Regions from separate parts of the Devosia chinhatensis genome, predicted to be linked through region 2. Evidence: predicted binding sites of a transcription regulator. Region 2 holds the regulator's gene; the other holds the start of a gene.
The links. The regulator PhoB, encoded in region 2, activates phosphate uptake and scavenging genes when phosphate is short. The targets are predictions, from matches to a motif close to TGTCATNNANCTGTCAT.
Positions count from the first base shown of each region.

Region 1: the regulator PhoB is predicted to act here: its motif matches at 3,536-3,552, upstream of VE26_RS08895 (PhoX family protein).

Region 1 covers NZ_JZEY01000054.1:1,824,800-1,832,787, reverse strand. The annotation lists gene VE26_RS08915 (2Fe-2S iron-sulfur cluster-binding protein) at 1-167, shown strand, start outside; gene VE26_RS08910 (EAL domain-containing protein) at 256-1,014, shown strand; gene VE26_RS08905 (YcjF family protein) at 1,003-2,025, opposite strand; gene VE26_RS08900 (YcjX family GTP-binding protein) at 2,022-3,494, opposite strand; gene VE26_RS08895 (PhoX family protein) at 3,634-5,616, shown strand; gene VE26_RS08890 (homoserine O-succinyltransferase) at 5,661-6,572, opposite strand; gene VE26_RS08885 (hypothetical protein) at 6,648-7,514, opposite strand; gene VE26_RS17120 (flagellar hook-basal body complex protein) at 7,782-7,988, shown strand, end outside.
Region 2 covers NZ_JZEY01000054.1:2,034,768-2,042,755, reverse strand. The annotation lists gene VE26_RS09845 (ABC transporter ATP-binding protein) at 1-608, opposite strand, end outside; gene VE26_RS09840 (isopenicillin N synthase family dioxygenase) at 1,060-2,058, shown strand; gene VE26_RS09835 (DUF1428 domain-containing protein) at 2,064-2,504, opposite strand; gene chrA (chromate efflux transporter) at 2,648-4,048, shown strand; gene VE26_RS09825 (alpha/beta fold hydrolase) at 4,105-4,968, opposite strand; gene phoB (phosphate regulon transcriptional regulator PhoB) at 5,079-5,780, opposite strand; gene phoU (phosphate signaling complex protein PhoU) at 5,967-6,677, opposite strand; gene pstB (phosphate ABC transporter ATP-binding protein PstB) at 6,698-7,471, opposite strand; gene pstA (phosphate ABC transporter permease PstA) at 7,546-7,988, opposite strand, start outside.

The sequences.
Region 1 (7,988 bases), 210 kb from region 2:
ATTCGGAGTGGCTCGACGCGGTTGGCGCGCCGAGCGACGAGGAAGAGGATATGCTCGACAGCGTCGGCGATGTGAAGACGAACTCGCGCCTCTCCTGCCAGATCCTGTGCTCAGACGCCCTGGACGGACTGAAGCTGACGCTGGCACCGAGCGCGGCCAAGGACTGATCACAAGTCATCGTCATTGGCGATGCGTTAAGGCCTGTTGCTGCAGGATGAGGAAAATTCCTTATTCTATAGTAACATAGGTTATCAAATGGGCACAGGTTGCCAGGGCTGCCGTGACGGCGAAGAATTTCCGTTGCCCTTTACAATGGCCTTTCACCCCATTGTCGACATGGGTGCCCAGCGCATCTGGGGCTATGAGGCTCTTGTGCGCGGGATGGACGGCCAGGGGGCGGCGTCGGTCCTCTCCGCCGTGACGGATGCCAACCGCTACGTTTTCGACCAGGCCTGCCGGGTCAAGGCCATCGAGCTGGCGGGCCAATTCCTGCCCGAAGCATCGGATGCGCGGCTCTCGATCAACTTCATGCCCAATGCCGTTTACGAGCCGCGCGCCTGTATTCGCGCCACGCTTGCCGCCGCCGCCCGCACCCGCTTCAATCCCACGCGGCTGATGTTCGAATTCACGGAGAACGAGCACATGGCCGATGCGGCCCATGTGGCCAATATCGTGGCCGAATACAAACGCATGGGCTTCATAACGGCGCTGGATGATTTCGGTGCCGGTTATGCGGGCCTTGGGCTGCTGGCCAAGTTCCAGCCCGATCTCATCAAGATCGACATGGACCTGCTGCGTGGCGTGGACACTTCGCCCGCCCGACAGGTTATCGTTGCCGGGATCGTCAGCATTGCGCGCCAGCTCGATATCGAGGTGCTGGCCGAGGGCGTGGAAACGGAAGCCGAACTGCTCACATTGCGGGGCGCCGGGATCAACCTCTTTCAGGGCTATTACTTCGCCAAGCCGCAGATCGAGGCCTTCGCCTCGTCCGAACAGCTGGCGCTAGCCGCCTGAGCCCTTGCCGGCATCCTGGGTAACCTTGACCAGTTCGGGAATAAAATCCCGGACCATGGGTTGGGGCAGGGCGTCGAAGGGCAGGGGGCGGACGACGCGCATGGCGGCGATGCCGACACGCACGGTCATGAGGCCATTGACGACGCCTTCGCCCAGCCGGGCGGCGAGCTTGGCGGCAAGCCCTTGGCCGACCAGTTGCTCCACGACGCCATCGGTGAGCACGAGGCCGCCGGTGACGGCGAGGTGGGCAAGCACGGAGCCTGCCAGCCGCCAGAAGCCGAAAAAGCCGGGGCGCGCGCCATAGAGCGCGGCGATGGCACCGGCGAGGCGGATGCTTTCATAGATGACGAAGGCGATGTCGATCAGCGCACGGGGCGAAACGGCGGTGACCAAGGCCACGCGCCGCGCGGAGGCGGCGGTCAGCGCCTTGGCGCGCGCATCGAGCGGGGCCATGAGGCTGCGTTCGGCCAGGGTAATGACTTCTTGGCCGTCGAAGAGATTGGGAAGATTGGTTATTACGGTTTCGCGGGCGCGGGCGAGATCGGGACGGGCGGCATAGACGCCCTCGAGGTGGTCGATGACTACCCCTGCGCGCTTTCGGTCGTTGTCGGCGGCGGCGCGGGTGGCGTCGGCCTTGAGCGCGTCGAGCACGCGGAGACGGCGCAGAGCGAGGACTTCGCGCAGCACCAGGGCCGCGATGGCGACGAGGAATGCGCCCAGCAGGCCGAGCCCGACATAGCCGAGATATTGGTTGCTGGCGAAAAGGTCGCGGATCAGCCGGTCGGCGGCAAGGCCGAGGCCGGCGGAAACGAGAATGCCGCCCGTGGTCCAGGCGACGCGCCCGATCCAGCCCATGCGGCGAGGCGGGGGCGTGATCAGCTCGGGATCCGGCGCGGGATCGAAGGCCACCTCGACGATTTCGGCGCGGTCGGGCGTGAAGGCGCGCGGGGCGCGGCTGGCACCGGCAGCATCCTCGGGGCGGGTGATCGTGTGGGCGACGGGGCGCTTCATGCCATCCAGTCTCCAATGAGGTAGTCGAGCGCCCGGTCGAGGCGGATATGGGGCAGGACGGGTTCGCCATCGGCATTGCGCTCGAGCCGCTGGGGCGGGGCGAAGCGCAGGAAATTCAGCCCGACCGGATTGCCGTTCTCGAACAATGAATCCGGACGCTCCGGCAGGTCACCGGGAAATAGAGCAATTTCGGTTTTGCCATCATAGCTGGTGCCGTCCAGCACTTCGCCATTGAGCGGGGTGCCGATCAGCGTGGGCAGGGTTTCGCCATTCTCGCGGATCGTGCCCTCGCTGGTGGAGCGAATGCCGGCCATGGCGATGGAGCGGGTTTCGGCGCCTGCGAAACGCGCGCGGTTTCGCGCCATGCCGACCAGGCGATTGAGGATGGCTTCGAGCCGGTCGTGACTGGTGTGATGGACATGGTCGGCCTTGGTCGCGGCAAAGAGAATGCGATCGACGCGGCGATTGAAGGGGCGCAGCAGCAGGTTGGACTCGCCCTGGCGGAAGCAGGCGAGAACCTCGGTGAGGGCGACTTCGAGGTCGTTGACGGCGGCCGGGCCGGCATTGAGGGCGCGTAGCGTATCGACCAGCACGATCTGGCGGTCGAGACGGGCGAAATGATCGCGGAAGAAGGGGCGGACGATGCGGTCCTTGTAGGATTCATAGCGGTTTTCCAGCATGGCATAGAGGCTGGAATTGCGGTGTGTGCCAACGGGCCGGGGCAGGGGCGCAAAGGTCAGCGCGGGAGAACCTTCGAGATCGCCGGGCAGCAGGAAGCGACCGGGCGGGAGGGTCGAGAGCGCGCCATGTTCGCGCGAGCGGCGCAGATAGGTGGTGAAGGCAGAAGCGAGGCGTTCCGCATCGATATCGTTGGCGTCCCTGGAGATATCGGTGCTGTCGAGCTCGCGGAGGAATTCGGTGGCCTCGGCTTCATGGCCCGGTTGGCGGGCCCGATCCAGCGCCTGGGCGCTCCATTCGGCAAAGGACAGGCCCAGCAAAGGCAGGTCGAGCAGCCATTCGCCGGGATAATCGACGATATCGAGATTGAGCGTGGCGGGGCCGCGCATGCCGGACCACCATTTGGCCGACTGATATTTGATGACAATGCGCAGCTGGGAAATCCGCCGCGTGCTTTCCGGCCAGAATGGGGGATTGGCCGTCAGCGCCGCCAGATGCTGCTCATAGGCAAAGCGGGGAATGGTGGCGTCGGGATATTCGGCCAGCTTGGCGCCGATGAAGCGGCCATCGGCCAGCGGGGCAAAGCCGGGCAGTCGCCCCTGGGTCAGCAGGTTATGCACGAGGGCAGTGATGAAAATGGTCTTGCCGGCGCGGCTGAGGCCGGTGACGCCGAGGCGAAGGGTGGGCGTGAAGACGCCCGTCGCGCTATCGGCCAGATTGGAGAGGGCTATGCCCAGTTCGTCGGTCAGTGTGGTCGGCGGCTGCGGCAAGGCGGAATCCCTCTTGTTCATGCAAGGTAGGGGCTCGTCCCGGCAATGCAAGAGCGGCGCGCCGTCATCCAATTGTCATTGCGTTGTTACCGGGACGTCAGGCGCAGCGCTTAAGCCCTCCCGGTCCGCCCCGACAGGCGGTTGCTGTGAGGAGCACCCGATGAACGACCAAACCCCGATCTTCAAGACGTCCCAGCTGGAGGCTGCCGATGCGGCGCCGCGGAATACGTCCGGCAATCCCACGATGGGCGAGCTGATCAGCGCCCGCTTTTCCCGCCGCGGTTTTCTCAAGGGCTCGCTGGCCGTTTCGGCCATCGCCGCCACGGTCAGCCCGCTGGCGATCCTGACCGCAGGCGACGCCAAGGCTGCCGGCAATTCGGCTTTCTCCTTCAATGAAGTCGAAGCCGGCGTGGATGAAACCCATCACGTCGCCGAAGGCTATGACGCCGATGTGCTGCTGCGCTGGGGCGATGGCCTCTTCCCCGATGCGCCCGAATTCGACCCGGCCAACCAGAGCGCGGCCGCCCAGGCGCGCCAGTTCGGCTACAATAACGACTATGTCGGCTATATCCCGCTCGATGGCTCGGACGAACACGGCCTGCTCGTGGTCAACCACGAATATACCAATCCGCACCTGATGTTTCCGGGCCTGGTGACCCTTGCCGAAGGCGAGATCACCATGAATGCGCTCACCAAGGAGCAGGTCGATATCGAGCTGATGGCCCATGGCGGCACGATCGTTGAGATCGAGAAGGTCGACGGCAAGTGGCAGGTGGTCAAGGACGGCCAGTACAATCGCCGCATCACCGCGGAAACCGAGATGCAGCTGACCGGCCCGGCCGCCGGCCATGACCGGCTCAAGACCAATGCCGATGCGACCGGAACCAAGGTATTCGGCACGATCAACAATTGCGCCGGCGGCGTCACGCCCTGGGGCACCTACATCATGGCCGAGGAAAACATCCACGGCTATTTCGGCGGCGAGTTGCCGTCCGATCATCCCGAGGCTGCCAACTATGACCGCCTGGGCATTCCGGAAGGCTCCTATGAATGGGCCGCGCATTACGATCGCTTCGACGTCTCCAAGGAGCCCAACGAGCCCAACCGCTTCGGCTATATCGTCGAAGTCGACCCGATGGACCCGAACTCGGTGCCCAAGAAGCGCACGGCGCTGGGCCGCTTCAAGCATGAAGGCGCGGAATCCATCGTCAGCAAGGATGGCCGCGTCGTCTTCTATCTCGGCGACGACGAGCGCTTCGACTATGTTTATAAGTTCGTGACGTCGGGCACCTACAATCCCGATGATCGTGCGGCCAATATGGACCTGCTGGACGAGGGCACGCTCTATGTCGCCCGCTTCGCAGAAGACGGCTCCATGGAGTGGATGCCGCTGGTTCACGGCCAGGGTCCGCTGACGGAAGATAACGGCTTTGCCAGCCAGGCCGACGTCGTCATTGAAACGCGCCGCGCCGCCGACCTGCTCGGCGCCACCAAGATGGATCGCCCCGAGGACATCGAACCCAATGCCAGCAATGGCAAGGTCTATGTCATGCTGACCAACAATACCCGCCGCGAGGCGGACCAGGTCGATGCCGCCAACCCGACGGCCAAGAATGCCTTCGGTCATATCATCGAAATCGCCGAGGCGGATGGCGACTTCGCTGCCGAGACCGGCAGCTGGGAAATCCTGCTTAAATGCGGTGACCCGTCCATCGCTGAAGTCGGCGCCACCTTCTCGACCGACACCACCGCCAATGGCTGGTTCGGCATGCCGGACAATTGCGCCGTGGACAGCGATGGGCGCCTGTGGGTGTCCACCGATGGCAACAGCCCGTCCGGCACGGGTCGTACCGATGGCCTTTGGGCCGTGGATACCGAGGGCGATGCCCGCGCGACGTCCAAGCTCTTCTTCCGCGTGCCGGTGGGCGCTGAAATGTGCGGCCCGGTCTTTACTGAGGATGGCGAAACGCTGTTCCTCGCCGTGCAGCACCCGGCCGATGGCGGCGACGACTGGGAAGGCTTCGGCCGTCCGTCCTACTACGAGGACCTCTCCACCCGCTGGCCTGATTTCGACGATGCCATGCCGACCCGCCCGTCGGTAGTCGTCGTCACCAAGCAGGGTGGCGGCAAGATCGCCGTCTGATCCGGTGGAATGCCAATAGGAAGGGGCCCAGCAGGGCCCCTTTTTTAGTTTCCGATCTCGTCCAGTCTATAGGGCGTGGTCTGGTAGATCTCGTTGATCCAGTTCTGGAACAGCAGATGGGCGTGGCTGCGCCAGCGGTTTTCCGGCTCCTGGCTGGTGTCGCCATCGGGGAAGAGATTGGCGGGCGGCGGCGTGTCGAGGCCAGCGGCGATGTCGCGCTCATATTCGTCGGCCAGCGAGCGGTTGTCATATTCCAGGTGATTGAGGAAATAGACCGCGCGTCCATCCTTGCGTTCGAGCATGCAGAGCCCGAGATCGGCATTGTCGATCAGCACGTCGAGATCGTCGCCGATGCTGGCGCGGTCGATGTCATTGTAGCGCGAGACCGGGATCATCGGGCTGTCGGACAGGCCGCGCAGCCAGGGCGAGCCGGGCTTGACGATCTGGTGCCGGAAGACGCCGAAAGCCTTGTTGTCCATGCGGTAGCGGCGCGCGCCGTGGAAATGGTGCAACGCGGCCTGTGCCCCCCAGCAGATGAACATGGTGTGGTGCACATTGGTGCGCGTCCACTCCATGATTTCGAGCATTTCGGGCCAATAGCGCACATCCTCGAAGGGGATATTGGCGATGGGGGCGCCGGTGACGATGAAGCCGTCGAACTTGCGCTCCTTCACCTCTTCCCAGGTCTGGTAGAAGGAGGTGAGGTATTCCTCGGACGTGTGCTTGGACTGGTGTTCGGTGATGCGCACGAGGCTGAGATTGATCTGCAGCGGGGTGGCGCCGATCAGGCGAGTGAACTGTGTCTCGGTGCGCTCCTTGTTCGGCATCAGGTTGAGCAGGCCAAACTCGAGCGGGCGGATGTCCTGCCGCGCGGCGCGGCTGGAATCCATGACATAGACGCCCTCGGCTTCAAGGGTTTTTCTGGCGGGCAGGTTATCGGGAATTCGGATAGGCATGACAGCCTCTTAGCTGGGTGCAATGAGAAAGCGATTCAAGCGTGGCGCGTACTCCGGGTGTTCCCGTAGAACGCGCTAGCGCATTCGCTTCTCGATGGCGGCGGCAACCAGATCGACGAATTCGTCGCCATCGCGGACGATGGCAAGATCGGAGGCTTCCACCACATAGCCGAAATTGTCGGCCAGCGCCTGATAGCGAGGCAGGCGGTCGCGCAGGAGGGCTTCGAAGCCCCAGGCGCCGAAGCCGGCAGGGTCCACGTCATCGTCGTCGTGGATGCCATGGATCAGTTTGTACTCGGCCCATTTCTGCACAAGAAATTCGGGGCGGTAATACATCGGTTTTGGCGACTTTCTGAACCGCTTGACCAGATCGACGGCATTATCCTCGGTGCCGCGGATATAGATGAGGGCCGTGTGATCGGTCAGCGTTTTGACCACCGCATCCTGCGGATCGGTGGGATCGATCACCTCGATCAGCGAGCCGCCGGTATCGGCGATGAAATCGTCATAGCCATAGAGTGTCTTGGCGCGGTCGATGAAATAGGGAAGGTCGCCCAGGGCGGCGATTTCGGCCACCCGGTGCTGCTCCTGACGACGCTGGTATTCCGCAAGCGGCAGGCCGCCGCGATTGGGATCGCCGGGCGTGCCCAGATAGGTCGAGAGCGGGTCGAGGTTATCGAAGGTGATATTGGATGAGATATAGATTGAGTCCGTGCGCAGCAGCTGCGCAAGGAACGGCACCTTCATCGCCTCGTGCTTGAAATTGTCGACAATGAACTCGCCCATGTAGCGCGTGCCGATGCGGTAGTCGGCCGAGTAGTGAAACCAGTGATTTTCGCGCAGCATGTTGGACAGGCGGGTCTTGCCGACACCGGCCATGCCAAAGACGGTGACCGCGCGGCGTGGGGCTTTGACAAATTCATCGACGCTGGAAAACAGCATATGCACCGCTCCGCAGGGCTGGCCGCCCAAATTGCAGCCGGGGCAGGGCGCCCCGTTTGGCGAAGGCAATAACCCAACGAGCCCTGCATCACAAGCGCACGGCAAATTCTGCCGCCCACCCGGATTCTTCTGCCGCCTTATCGCCGTATTCTGCCGCGTTCAGACGAAAAACCCTCAATGAATCAAGGGCCGAGCACTTTGGCATTTCCCTTGCATTGCTGGGTGGGAAAAGCGTCCAGGGGCGCGATCGGGTTTACGGAGTGACAGATGGGTATCTATGGGGCTCTTTCCAGCGCGGTGACCGGCCTGCGGGCGCAGGCGCATTCGCTGGAGAACATTTCGGGCAATATCGCCAATTCTCAGACCATCGGCTACAAGCGCATGGAGACGAGTTTTGTCGATCTGATCCCCGATGCGCCGCTGAAAGCCCAGGTGCCAGGCGCCGTCCTGGCGCAATCCCGAGCGACCAATAAC
Region 2 (7,988 bases):
TCGGGGATGGAATGGGTGATGAAGATCACGGTCTTGGGTCGCTCCTGCCAGATGCGCAGCAGCTCGAAGCTCATTTCGTCCCGGGTCAGCGCATCGAGCGCGGAAAAGGGTTCGTCCATGAGCAGGATATCGGGGTCGAGCAGCAGGGCGCGGGCGATGGCGACGCGCTGCTGCATGCCGCCCGAAAGCGTTTCGGGCAGGCGCGCGGCAAATTCGGTGAGGCCCATCATGGCCAGCAAGGCGTCGGCGCGGGTGCGATCCTCGGCGGTGACACGACCGTATTTGTGGCGCATGGGAAAGGTGACGTTGTCGCGAACAGTATACCAGGGCAGCAGGGTCGGTTTCTGAAACACCATGCCGATTTCGTCGCGCGGTTCGCTCACCGTGCGTCCATAGATCGAGACGGTGCCGCTGGTGGGCAGCAAAAGGCCCGCGATCTGCCGCAAGAGCGTGGATTTGCCACAGCCCGAGGGGCCGAGAACGGCCAGGAATTCATTCTTGCGAATGTCGATGTCGAGGCCCGAGAGAGCGGTGACACCCGCGCCGGACGGGTCGGCAAACGTCTGGCTGACGCCATCGAAACGAATAATGGATGGAAGTTCCGGCATTAAGGCCTCCGGGTTGACGGGTGAAGCCTAGCCCCTGGGATCGGCGCAACAAGCGTCAATATTCGTCCCGGGCGTTGCGTTTTACGCAACGTATCGCTGTTGCCCGAAAGGCAACGCCTGGCGCTGAATTTGACGCTGGATGCGCAGCGCACATCGGGTTCAGTGTGGGCCTGTCGGTTCGGCAGATCGCCGTGAACCAACGCTGAAAGGACCGAAATCCCATGCGGATGGACCTTCTCAATGCTTCCGAAGCCGGAAAATCCCTCTGTGCGCGTGACTGCGCCACATGCGCCCTGCGGCCCTGCCAGTCGCCAGCGCCCGCGGAGAAGGATGCCGGATCGGCCAAAGCCAAAGGCTCGCACTAGCCTATGGCGCCTTCGGAGTAGAAGCAGTCAGACGCCCCAGGCGTCCGGTCATTGCTCCAGCACATACATTTCCAATGGAGACAATCATGACAGCACAGGCAGCGGCAGCCGAATATGGCTTGGCCGAACTTAACAAGGAAAAGGGCATTGGCGGTGTCGGCACCGTCATGCATCGCGACGTTCCGCAGATCGACATGAGCGATTTCGACAATCGCAAGGGCGAGATCGCCGACCAGCTCTGGGATGCGGCCACCCGGATCGGGTTTTTCCAGCTGATCAATCACGGCATTCCGCAAAGCCAGATCGATGCCGCCTTCGACATGACGGCAAAATTCTTCGATCTGCCCGAAGAGACCAAGGCGCAATACCCGCTGGGCAAGGGCACCAATGCCGGATGGGAATACAAGGCGCAGGTGCGCCCCTCGACCGGCACGGCCGACAACAAGGAATCCTACCAGATCACCACGCCGCGCATGGCGGGCCTGTGGCCAAGGGGTTCCGAACTGGCCGGGTTCAAGGCTACGATGCTGGCGTTCGAGCGGGCCAATTGGGCCTTGGGGATGCAGGTTCTCTCCTGTTTTGCCATGAAGCTCGGTTTCGAACCGGACTTCTTTACCGATGCCCATGACCCGCTGTCGCCCGAATATCAGAGCACGCTTCGGCTCATCCATTATCTGCCCATGGAAAATGCCAAACCCGACGACTTCAAGGGTTGGCGCGCCGGTGCGCATACCGATTTCGATTGCCTGACCCTGCTGCACCAGCGTGTCGGCCAAGGCGGATTGCAGCTTTGCCCGGGCAAGGAATCGGACGGGGAACTGGCCTGGACCGACGTGGAGCCCAAGGCTGGGGTGGTCACCTGCAATATCGGCGACATGCTGATGCGCTGGAGCGACGACCAGCTTCTGTCCACGCTGCACCGGGTGCGCATGCCGGCCGCGCATGAATATCTGGGGCCGCGCTATTCGCTGCCCTTCTTCTGCCAGGCCAACAAGGATGCGATCATCAAGGGGCCGGGCGGCAAGTACGAGCCGATCACGGCCCATGATTACCTGCAGCAGCGCATCGCTGCCAACCGCCTCTGAGAGCGCTAGTCGCCGGTGTCCGGGCTTTCTGCCCCGGGCCCCGGCAGATCAAGCGCGACCTCGAAGCCGCCAGCGATTACCCGCCCCCCGTCGAAAACCGGTTCCTCGCTCATGGTGGCCACTATCCGGGGGTCAGTGGCGACAGTCTTGACGGCCCGGTCGCGTATCTCTCGGCTTGGCCACTCGATCACCGAAACCACCACGGTCTCCGCGGCATCGGCTCCGGCCAGCCTTTTCATGTTGGGAAGGCTGGCCGGGGCATAATCGTCCATCGCATCGGCTGCATGGAAATCGGCGTCGTCGCTCGCCTCCTCGGACTGCCAGCAATCGAGCACACGCAGCGCGCCATGCTCCCGGTAGATCTCGGCGATGCGGGCGGAGAATGCGAGATAGGCTGCCTTGCGCTCGGTGCGCACCGGCACAATCGTAATGTCATGAAAGGGCATTATGTGTCTCGATCGTGTACGCGCCGAAGGATGGATCATTGCGGCGCCCATGGCAATTCATAGCCGGCGGGGGCAGGCCATCCCAATCCCGTGCTTGCATCGAAAGCGACCATGCGGCTAACGCTGGGGCGACCCACCAATCCATGGCTGGTCCGCTAAGACATGAAGGCAGACGGATGCAGGACCGTGACTATCCCACCCTGAGCGAGGCTATTCGCATCTGGGCCCGCATCGGCCTTCTCAGCTTTGGCGGCCCTGCCGGGCAGATTGCGCTCATGCATCGCATTCTCGTCGAAGAACAGCGCTGGCTGGGGGAGAAGCGGTTCCTCCATGCGCTCAATTTCTGCATGCTGCTGCCCGGTCCGGAGGCGATGCAGCTGGCCGTCTATATCGGCTGGCTGATGCATCGCACGCTTGGCGGGCTGATCGCCGGTGTGCTGTTCGTGCTGCCCGGCATGGTCGCGATCATGGGGTTAAGCTGGATCTATGCGCTTTACGGCGATGTCGGCCCGATCGAGGCGCTGTTCTTCGGGCTCAAGGCGGCTGTGCTGGCCATCGTCGTCCAAGCAGTGATCCGCATCGGGTCGCGGGCGCTGAAAAACACCGCGATGATGGGGATCGCCGCTGCTTCCTTCGTCGCGATCTTCGTTTTCGGCGTGCCGTTCCCGCTAATCATCCTGGCTGCCGGGCTGATCGGGTTTATCGGGGCGCGTCAGGGCCTGCCCGCCTTCCAGGGTGGTGGTGGCCACGGCAAGGTCGGGCAGGCAGAGGTCGATGACGCCGACACGCTGCTTGGCGAAGAATCGCCCGAGCACACCCAGGTCAATCGAGGCTGGGCCTTCCGGATCTCGGCCGTTTTTCTGATCTTCTGGCTGGCCCCTGTGGCCCTGCTGTTCGCGCTGTTCGGACCGGCCAATGTCTTCGCGCAGATTGCCGGATTTTTCAGCGTCATGGCCGTGGTGACATTCGGAGGCGCCTATGCCGTGCTGGCCTATGTCGCCCAGGAAGCAGTGCAGAATTTCGGCTGGCTGGCGCCGGGTGAGATGCTCGACGGGCTGGGCATGGCCGAGACCACGCCGGGTCCCTTGATCATGGTCACCCAATTCGTCGGCTTCATGGGCGCCTTTCGCGATGCGAACGGGCTCTCGCCCCTGGTGGCGGGCACATTGGGCGGGCTTTTGACCACCTGGGTCACGTTCATGCCCTGTTTCCTGTGGATTTTCCTCGGCGCGCCCTTCATCGAGCGGCTGCGCGACAATCAGGTATTGTCGGCGGCTTTGACGGCCATCACCGCAGCCGTGGTTGGCGTCATCCTCAATCTTGCCGTCTGGTTCGGCCTGCATGTGATCTTTGCTGAGGTCCGCACGATTGGCGGCTTCGGGCTCGATCTCGACGTGCCGGTCTTCACGTCGATCAATCCGGCAGCGGCGGCCTTGGCGCTCGCCGCGATTGTCGCTGTCTTTCGCTTCAAGCTCGGCCCGGTCAAAGTGCTGGCCGGCTGCGCTATCGCCGGCCTCGCCTTGCACGTTGCGGGCCTGGCCTAAACGCGGTTCAGCATATCTCGGCCTTGGATGGCGGAACCCGGTGAATTCCCTGCGTTCTAGGCTCTTTGCACGGTCGGAGCGCTGCGAATGAAACCGAGGATCGCCTGGGAGAGCGTGGGGATTTCGGCGGGGGTGATTTCGTGCCCGACCTTTTCGAGCACGGTCAGTCTTGCGTTGGGGATCAGCTCGTGAGTCTTTTTCGCTGCGGCGACCGAGATGAGCGGATCGCCCGCGCCATGGATGACCAAGGTCGGCCGGGTGATGTCGGCGGCGTGGAGGCCCGGGTCGATCTTGCCTTCCAGCATGGCGTGATTGAAGGCGCTCTGGATGGCGGATGTATGGTCCAGCTCGCGGCCGATGCGCTCAAGCGCCGCATGCCGGTCAAAGGGGCGATCGGGGGCGGCACTCAGCTCGGCAATGCGCAGCAGGAATTGGGTGACATCTTCGCGACGGCTCCAGTCGAGCGTGGCCATGCCGGAGAAATGCTCCATGATCTCAGGCGGCATGCCCTCGCCATCATAGGCGCTGTTCAGCGGCTCGCCGGCAAAGACGGTGAGGGTCGCGACGCGGCCGGGATGCTGGAGGGTGACGATCTGCGCCACCAGACCGCCCAAAGACATGCCCACGAGATGGACGGACGAGACCGCATAGGCGTCGAGAATGGCGATGACGTCCTCGACCAGGTCGGGGAGGTCGTAGGGTGGGGTTCCCGGAGGGAAAAGGGTGGAGCGGCCCGTGTCGCGGTGGTCGAAGACGATAACCTGGTAGCCGGCACCGGCCAGCGCGTCGATCAGGGCGATTGGCCACCAGGCCGAGGAGGCGGTGGCGCCCATGGCCAAGAGGATAGTGCCGCGCAGCGGCTGACCCCATGCCTGCGTGTAGAGCTGCGCATTCGGTCTTTGGACGTATTTTTCGATCATTGCCGGGAGCGCTCCAAGGAAAGACGAACAGGGTGCCGGAGGCACGGGCTCAAGTCATTACGGTTTGGCGCAACTTTGGGGCAGTTCGGCGGCAAGTGGTCCCAGACGATCTAGGCTGTCTGGGCGAAGCGTTCGTCGAAGGCGTAGCCGGCACCGCGGACGGTTCGGATCGGGTCGACCTCCTTGCCGCGATTGATCGCGCGGCGGAGGCGGCCGATATGCACGTCGACAGTGCGCTCGTCGACATAGACGTCATTGCCCCAGACGCCATCGAGCAATTGCTCGCGCGAATAGACGCGGCCGGGATGGCGCATGAGATATTCGAGCAGACGGTATTCGGTGGGGCCGAGATGGACGTCGCGGCTGGCGCGGCGCACGCGGTGAGTGGTGCGGTCGAGTTCGAGATCGCCGACCTTGAGGGCGGCGGTGACGAGGTTGGGGTTGGCGCGGCGCAGGAGGGACTGGATGCGCGCCAGCAGCTCGGGGACGGAGAAGGGCTTGACCATGTAGTCGTCGGCGCCGGTGGTGAGGCCGCGCACGCGCTCTTCTTCCTCGCCACGAGCGGTCAGCATGATGATCGGCACGTGGCTGGTTTCCTCGCGGGCGCGCAGGCGGCGGCAGAGCTCGATGCCGGAAATTTCGGGCAGCATCCAGTCGAGCAGGATCAGGTCGGGGAGTTTTTCGGCAATGGCATGGGTGGCTTCGTCGCCGGTTTCGGCGGTAACGACGCGAAAGCCCTCCGCTTCGAGATTGTAGCGGAGAAGGAGGGCGATGTCGGCTTCGTCTTCGACGATGAGGATGGTCGCGGGCATATGGGCGTGCTCCGTCGGTCGGCGCCGTAGGCGTGCCGTGTATGTGGTTATTTCCCGCCATTCGAGCCTTGTTCCCTCAATTCTTTCCACTGGAGAGAATTGCCTTGCGGGACGTTCCAAGCTCTTATGGCCTTAGCGGCCTGAAAGGCTCCACTGGAGCCTTTCGTCTGCTGCGCGGACCGCCCGCTAAGCCTTGATCTGCGTGCGGCGCAATTGCTGTTCCTCGCTGGTCAGCTGCTTGCCCGTGGCCAGGTAATAGGCGCGTTCGGCGATGTTGGTCGCGTGGTCGCCGATGCGCTCGAGATTCTTGGCGCAGAAGAGCAGATGGGTGCAGGTGGTGATGTTGCGCGGATCTTCGAGCATGTAGGTGAGCAGCTCGCGGAAGAGAGAGGTGTGCATGGCATCGACCTCGTCATCGCGGTTGCACACGTCGACGGAGGCGGCCGCCTCGCGGTTGCCATAGGCGTCGAGGCTGTCCTTGACCTGCCGCAGCACCAGGGCGGTCATGTTCTTGACGCCATTATAGAAGGTGGGCTGCAGGCTGATGCCTTCGAGCTTGAGCGAGCGCCGGGCCAGCTGCTTGGCCATGTCGCCGATGCGCTCGAGGTCATTGGCCACGTGGATGGCGGTGATGATCGACCGCAGGTCGGACGCCATGGGCTGGCGGCGGGCGATCATGGAGACGGCCATCTCGTCGATCCGGCGCTGCATGTCGTCGATGCGCTGATCGGCAATGATGGTGACATCGGCCAGCTCGCGATCGAGCTTGAGCAAGGCGCGGGTGCCGTTCTCGATGGCGACCTCGACCTGGCCGCCCATTTCGGCAATGGCCTGGGCGAGGGCGAGCAGCTCTTCATTGTAGGACGTGACGATGTGTTCGGCGCCGGTATTTGGCATGTTCTGATCCTCTCCCGCGCTTAGCCGATGCGGCCCATGATGTAGTCCTGGGTCTGTTTGTTCACCGGGTTGGTGAAGATTTCCTCGGTGTCGCCTTTTTCGATGAGGTTGCCGAGGTGGAAGAAGGCGGTCTTCTGGCTGACGCGGGCGGCCTGCTGCATTGAGTGGGTGACGATGACGATGGTGTAATTGGTGCGCAGCTCGTCGATCAGCTCTTCAATAATGGCGGTGGCGATGGGGTCGAGCGCCGAGCAGGGCTCGTCCATGAGAATGACTTCGGGGCCGACTGCGATGGCGCGGGCAATGCAAAGACGCTGCTGCTGGCCGCCGGAAAGGCCGGTGCCGGGTTCGGTCAGGCGATCCTTGACCTCTTCGAAGAGGCCGGCCTTGCGCAGCGAGGACACGACGATCTCGTCGAGATCGGTCTTGTTTCTGGCCAGACCGTGGATGCGCGGGCCATAGGCGACGTTGTCGTAGATGGACTTGGGGAAGGGGTTTGGTTTCTGGAACACCATGCCGACGCGGGCGCGCAGTTCGACCACGTCGAGATCGTTGGCGTAGATATCCTGGCCGTCGAGCTCGATCTTGCCGCCGACCTTGGCGCCCTCGATCGTGTCGTTCATGCGGTTGATGCAGCGCAGGAAGGTCGACTTGCCGCAGCCCGAGGGTCCGATAAAGGCGGTGACGGCGCGGTCGGGAATGTCGATCGAGATGCCATGCAGGGCCTGCTTGGCGCCGTAGTGCACGGTGACGTCGCGGGCGGTGAGGCGGATATTGGGCTCGATCATGTCCATGGGGTCCAGATTGGCGCTCAGGGTCTTCTTGGGGGCTTTAACCTTGCCGGCAAGCATATCCATTGTGGTTCTCCTTAAGCGCGCTTTTCAAGGCGGGATCGCAGGAAGATTGCGATGGCGTTGAGAGTGATCATGAAAGCCAGCAGCACCATGATGGCGGCGGAAGTGCGCGGCTCGAAGAAATTGCGGTTCTCATTGCCCTGCCAGAGGAAGATCTGGACGGGCAGGGCGGTGGCCTGATCAAGGGGCGTGCCCGGTACGGAGGCGACGAAGGCATTCATGCCGATGAGCAGCAGCGGGGCGGTTTCCCCCATGGCCTGTGCCACGCCGATGATGGTGGCGGTGAGGATGGACGGGAAGGTCACGGGCAGGACGTGGTGGAACACCATCTGCGTCTTGCTTGCACCCATGCCCAGAGCGGCCTGACGGAGGGCCGGGGACACGCCCTTGAGTGCGGCGCGGGTGGCGATGATGATGGTGGGCAGGGTCATCAGCGTCAGCACGAGGCCGCCGGCCA